2 regions of the Xenorhabdus sp. SGI 60 genome follow, and region 2 is predicted to be linked to the other one. Evidence: predicted binding sites of a transcription regulator. Region 2 holds the regulator's gene; the other holds the start of a gene.
What was found. Region 2 encodes CRP, which controls carbon source genes, mostly activating them, when cyclic AMP is high. Its sites were predicted from a motif close to ATGTGANNNNNNTCACAT; they were not measured.
Positions count from the first base shown of each region.

Region 1: a site for CRP is predicted at 1,780-1,797, ahead of epd (erythrose-4-phosphate dehydrogenase). Genes of this name have one in related genera too.

Region 1 covers NZ_CP196860.1:3,224,663-3,228,097, reverse strand. The annotation lists gene tkt (transketolase) at 1-1,698, shown strand, start outside; gene epd (erythrose-4-phosphate dehydrogenase) at 1,988-3,007, shown strand; gene pgk (phosphoglycerate kinase) at 3,082-3,435, shown strand, end outside.
Region 2 covers NZ_CP196860.1:298,291-301,725, forward strand. The annotation lists gene ACSJJG_RS01410 (aminodeoxychorismate synthase component II) at 1-512, shown strand, start outside; gene ACSJJG_RS01415 (aspartate aminotransferase family protein) at 634-1,851, shown strand; gene crp (cAMP-activated global transcriptional regulator CRP) at 1,913-2,545, opposite strand; gene ACSJJG_RS01425 (phosphoribulokinase) at 2,969-3,435, opposite strand, start outside.

The DNA.
Region 1 (3,435 bases), 2.9 Mb from region 2:
CACCCAGAATATGGCTATACTCCGGGCGTAGAAACTACGACTGGCCCATTGGGACAGGGTATTGCCAATGCAGTCGGTTTTGCGATTGCAGAACGCACACTGGCAGCGCAGTTCAACCGTCCAGGCCATGATATCGTCGATCACTATACTTATGTATTCATGGGTGACGGCTGTATGATGGAAGGTATCTCCCATGAAGTTTGTTCTTTGGCGGGTACACTGAAACTGGGCAAATTGATCGCATTCTATGATGACAACGGTATTTCTATCGATGGTGAGGTAGAAGGCTGGTTCACTGATGATACCGCAACACGTTTTGAAGCCTATGGCTGGCATGTTATCCGTGGTGTAGATGGTCATGATTCTGATGCGATTGCGGCGGCTATTGAAGCAGCCCGCAAAGAGACAGGTAAGCCATCCCTGTTGATGTGCAAAACCATCATCGGCTTTGGTTCACCAAACAAAGCAGGCAAAGAAGAATGTCACGGTGCCCCGCTAGGTGATGCTGAAATTGAAGCAACCCGTAAGGCACTGGGGTGGGAATATCCTGCGTTTGAAATTCCTCAGGACATTTACGCTGGCTGGAACGCCCAGGAAGCAGGCAAAGTCAAAGAAGCCACTTGGGAAGAAAAATTTGCTGCCTATGCGCAAGCTTACCCAGAACTGGCTGCTGAATTTAACCGGCGTACCCGCGGTGAGTTGCCAGCAAACTGGGAAGCTGAGTCCAAGGCATTCATTGAAAAGCTGCAACAGAACCCAGCTTCTATTGCGAGCCGTAAGGCATCACAAAATGCACTGGAAGCCTTCGGTAAAGTTCTGCCAGAATTCATGGGTGGCTCTGCTGACTTAGCACCAAGTAACCTGACCATGTGGTCTGGTTCTAAGCCTTTGAACGACGTTCAGGACGGTAATTACATTCACTATGGTGTGCGTGAATTCGGTATGTCTGCCATCATGAACGGTATCGCATTACATGGTGGTTTTGTGCCTTATGGCGCAACATTCCTGATGTTCGTGGAATATGCCCGTAACGCTGTACGCATGGCGGCTTTGATGAAAGTGCGTAGCATCTTCGTTTATACCCACGATTCCATCGGACTGGGTGAAGATGGCCCAACTCACCAACCCGTCGAACAAATTGCCAGCCTGCGCGTAACGCCAAATATGAGCACATGGCGTCCATGTGACCAGGTTGAATCTGCGGTGGCGTGGAAATATGCCATTGAGCGCAAAGATGGTCCAACTGCATTGATTTTCTCCCGTCAAAACCTGGCACAACAGGATCGTACTACTGAGCAATTAGCGAATATCGAGAAAGGGGCTTACATCCTGAAAGATTGTGCAGGCCAGCCTGAGTTGATTCTGATTGCAACGGGTTCCGAAGTGGAATTGGCGGTGAAGGCGGCCGAGCAACTGACCGCTGAAGGTCGTCAGGTTCGCGTGGTTTCTATGCCATCTACCGATGCTTTCGATAAGCAAGAGGCTGCATATCGTGAAGCCGTATTACCAGCGGCAGTTTCTGCCCGTGTTGCCATCGAAGCGGGTATCTCTGATTACTGGTTCAAATATGTTGGTATCAATGGTGCTATCGTCGGTATGAATACTTTCGGTGAATCTGCACCTGCTGATCTTCTGTTCAAAGAGTTTGGCTTCACGGTTGAAAATGTAGTAGCCAAGGCAACGGATTTGTTGAAATAACCGGCAAATAATCCATATTAAGCGCATTCGTATCAATTTTAGAGCGAATGCGCTCTTTTTTTGTTCAATTTTTCCTCTATCATGTGACGAATGGCGCTTGCCATCACTCTTGTTTTCTCGTAATCTGCTTTCATAGTGGCTGAACCGTTTCAGTTAGGTGTGTGATTTAGTTTATAAAATGTCTTGTATGTCACAATCTGGTTAATTTTGTGATGAATTATCAGTACAAGCAGACATTGCTCAGTTATCCTAAGCGGTTGCGTAACTACAGAGAAATTCAGGGAGTAACATGACTATCAGGGTAGCGATTAACGGTTTCGGGAGAGTTGGGCGTAGCGTGTTGCGTGCTCTTTACGAATCCGGGCGTCAAGCTGAAATTTCAGTGATCGCTATCAATGAGTTGGCCGATGCACAAGGCATTGCTCACTTATTGAAATACGATTCCAGTCATGGGCGTTTTGCATGGGATGTACGCCTGAATAATGATTTACTGCAAGTAGGAGAAAACAGTATTCGGTTGTTTCATCAACCGAATATCTCAGCCCTGCCGTGGAAAGCGCTGGATATTGATATTGTACTTGACTGCACGGGTAAATATGGTGAGCGGGCAGACGGAGAGTCTCATATCGCTAGTGGGGCTAAAAAGGTCCTGTTTTCACATCCAGGGGGAAATAATCTGGATGCGACCGTGGTATATGGTGTCAATCACCATTCATTGGTTGCCGAAGATCGTATTGTTTCTAATGCATCCTGTACAACAAACTGCATTATTCCAATCATCAAAGTGTTGGATGATGCGTTCAATATTGAATCAGGTACGGTGACAACCATCCACGCATCAATGAATGATCAACCCGTGATTGATGCTTATCACTGTGATTTACGTCGAACCCGGGCGGCCAGTCAATCCATTATTCCTGTTGATACAAAACTGGCTGCGGGGATCACACGTGTTTTTCCTAAATTCAATGATCGGTTTGAGGCGATTTCTGTTCGGGTGCCCACTATCAATGTGACGGCCATTGATTTAAGTGTCACAGTCCGCTCGGCAGTGAATGTTGAAGATGTGAACCAGATCCTGCAAAAATCAGCGGTCAGGGAGTTTCGTGGTATAGTGAATTACACGGATCTGCCGTTGGTTTCAACGGATTTTAACCACGATCCCCACAGTGCTATTGTGGATGGCACACAAACGAGGGTGAGCGGGAAACACCTGATTAAAACCCTTGTGTGGTGTGACAATGAGTGGGGCTTTGCCAATCGTATGATTGATACGACGTTGACAATGGCCGCAACCGGTTTCAAATAATCATTTGTTGTGTCACAAACGGCACACAGCAGAAGATTGAGTAATTTTATAAAGAATCAATGAGAGGATTCACCATGTCTGTAATTAAGATGACTGATTTAGATCTGGCGGGTAAACGTGTCTTGATCCGTGCTGATCTGAATGTGCCTGTAAAAGATGGCAAAGTTACCTCTGATGCACGTATCCGTGCATCTTTGCCGACGATTGAGGCTGCGTTGAGTCAGGGAGCCAAGGTCATGGTTACTTCTCACCTGGGACGTCCAACTGAGGGAGAATACAACGAAGCGTTCTCACTGCAACCTGTCGTTGAATATTTGAAAGAAGCACTTTCTTCTCCTGTTCGTCTGGAAAAAAACTATCTGGATGGTGTTGACGTGGCGGAAGGCGAACTCGTTGTTCTGGAAAACGTTCGCTTCAACAAAGGTGAG
Region 2 (3,435 bases):
TAGGGACAGAGGTTTTAGTTAAGCGTAATGATGAGATTCAGCTTGAAGATATCGAAGATTTGGCGCCCACTCATTTAGTCATTTCTCCGGGGCCTTGTACGCCAAATGAAGCAGGGATCTCGTTGGAAGCGATTTCACATTTTGCAGGGAAATTGCCCATCCTCGGGGTGTGCCTGGGACATCAGGCAATAGGTCAGGCTTTTGGTGCAAGCGTTGTTAAAGCTCGTGAAGTGATGCATGGAAAAACCAGTCTGATCCATCATAGCCAGCAAGGGGTATTTAAAGGATTAGATCGTCCATTGACGGTCACGCGTTATCACTCTCTGGTCGTTGCCGCAGAAACGCTTCCTGCTTCATTTGAAGTGACGGCCTGGAGTCAGCGCAATGGCGACGTAGATGAAATCATGGGAATACGTCACCGTACTTTGCCACTGGAAGGCGTGCAATTTCATCCAGAAAGCATTCTGAGTGAGCAGGGACATGAATTGTTGAATAATTTCCTCAAATATTAGTCAGTTACCTCCATACTCCCTCATTCAGTGTTTTTTTATTTGCTCTTAAATGATTTTTTATTCATATTTTATGATTATTATTTCATTTTTAAATAGCAAAGATAAAAATAAGGTGGGGGAAATGGCAGAAAATAAAGCAACAAAACGAAATACCTATGATCAAGTGATGTTGCCCATTTATGCACCGGCGAATTTTATTCCTGTCAGAGGGCAAGGAAGTCGAGTATGGGATCAACAGGGTAAAGAATATATTGATTTTGCCGGAGGTATCGCTGTTCTGGCTTTGGGGCACTGTCACCCGGCTTTGGTGAACGTCCTGAAACAGCAAGGTGAAAAATTGTGGCATGTCAGCAATATTTTTACCAATGAGCCAGCCTTAACTTTAGCGCAAAAATTGATTGATGCGACCTTTGCCCAGAAAGTCTTTTTCGCTAATTCGGGAGCGGAAGCCAATGAAGCGGCATTTAAATTGGCACGTCGTTATGCGATTACTCGTCATCATCCGAATAAAACTAAAATTATTGCTTTCCATCAGGCGTTTCATGGACGCACCTTTTTCACTGTTTCGGTAGGAGGACAGCCGAAATATGCCGACGGGTTTGGACCTAAACCTGCTGATATTGTTCACGTACCTTTTAACGATTTGGATGCTGTCAGGGCGGAAATCGATGATCACACTTGTGCTGTTGTTTTGGAGCCAATTCAAGGAGAAGGGGGAGTGACTCCTGCGACGATGGCGTTTCTGCATGGAGTGCGGGAATTGTGTGATAAACATCAGGCCTTGTTGGTCTTTGATGAAGTCCAGAGTGGAATAGGGCGCACGGGTAAGTTATATGCTTACCAGCATTATGGCGTACAGCCGGATATCCTGACGACAGCAAAAGCGCTGGGGGGCGGTTTTCCCATCAGTGCAATGTTAACGACAGATACAATAGCGGCGGCAATGGAAACGGGCGCGCATGGAACGACTTATGGTGGAAACCCATTGGCTTGTAGTATCGGTTGTGTCGTACTGGATATCATCAATACGCCAGAAGTGATGATGGGCGTGGAAAAACGGCACGATATGCTCATTCATGCTCTGGAAAAGCTGAACCAAAAATATGGTATTTTCCATGAAGTTCGTGGAAAAGGCTTGCTTATTGGCGCCGTATTGAAAGCTGAATATCAGGGCAAGGCCAGAGAAATAGTGCAGCAAGCGGCGGAATCGGGATTGATGTTATTAAGTGCAGGAGACAGCATCTTGCGCTTTACTCCATCATTGATCATTCCTGAGGACGAAATTACAGACGGCATGATGCGGCTGGAAATGGCGATATTCCGCTGGTTAAACCAATAAAAGTAAAAAAGCCAGTGCGAAGTAACAGATTGCACTGGCTGAGTTTCTGGTTTATCGGGAATTAACGAGTCCCGTAAACGACGATGGTTTTGCCATGTGCAGAGATCAGGTTTTGATCTTCCAGCATTTTCAGGATACGGCCAACCGTTTCACGGGAGCAACCCACAATCTGCCCAATTTCCTGACGTGTGATTTTGATTTGCATACCATCAGGGTGAGTCATTGCATCAGGTTGTTTGGCCAAATTGAGCAACGTCTGGGCGATACGGCCTGTAACGTCCAGAAAGGCTAAGTTGCCTACTTTTTCGGAAGTGGTTTGTAGGCGACTTGCCATTTGGGCAGATAAACGCATCAGAATATCAGGATTGACCTGAATTAACTGGCGAAATTTCTTATAGGAAATTTCAGCCACTTCACAGGCACTTTTGGCTCGCACCCATGCAGTACGTTCTTGCCCCTCTTCAAACAATCCAAGTTCACCAATGAAATCTCCCTGATTTAAATAAGAGAGAATCATCTCCTTACCTTCTTCATCTTTTATTAGAACAGCAACCGAACCTTTAACAATGTAGTAAAGCGTTTCTGCTTTCTCGCCTTGATGAATAAGCGTGCTCTTGGATGGATATTTGTGAATATGGCAGTGTGACAAAAACCATTCAAGAGTCGGGTCTGTTTGTGGCTTGCCGAGAACCATTCGCTTTATCCTCTGTTGTTATTTCTGCCTTTATGGTGTGAGAAACTGTAGTTCCTCTTCAGGCTGGCTTTATAAAGTCAATAGCTTAACATATTAACCTGCTGAAAAACTGACAAGCGGGAATTTTATATGGATTATAAAGATGTCAAAATTTGGGCATATTGATCTTAACCATATATCTTGCCAGTCCCTATTTGTAACCTTGTTTGTAACACAGGAAAGCGTTTCTGTCTTCTCCTGTATCGCTTAGCCTATTAAACAGACTGCCAGATTACCAGAAATCAGGCAGAAGAGTTGGTTTTATTGATTTTATATTTATAAAAGGGAAAAAATTATGTCACAAAAAATGGCCTATTTATTTAAATAAAACAGGTAACATTATTTTTTGTTACCTGTTTTATTAAAAATTAAATGGGGATTAAATTACGAGATTTTTTTGCCTTCCAGTAATTGTTTAACAAGCGGCGCCATAATTAATTCCATTGCCAGTCCCATTTTTCCACCCGGAACGACGATAGTATTTATGCTGGAAATAAATGAACCCTGAAGCATAGCGAGTAAATAAGGAAAATCAATTTGAGTGAGACCACGGAAGCGGATCACGATAAAACTTTCGTCCAGCGAGGGAATGGCTTTGGCAGAGAAGGGGTTAGAGGTATCAACGGTAGGGACACGCTGGAAATTGATATGGGTACGTGAAAACTGAGGAGTGATGTAGCGGATATAGTCATCCATTGAGCGGACAACGGAATCCATGACAGCCTCTCTGGAATGCCCACGCTCACCGGTATCACGGATGAGTTTTTGTATCCATTCTAAGTTGACGATAGGCACAACGCCAATCAACAGATCAACATGACTGGCAACATTGTGTTGTGGCGTGACAACAC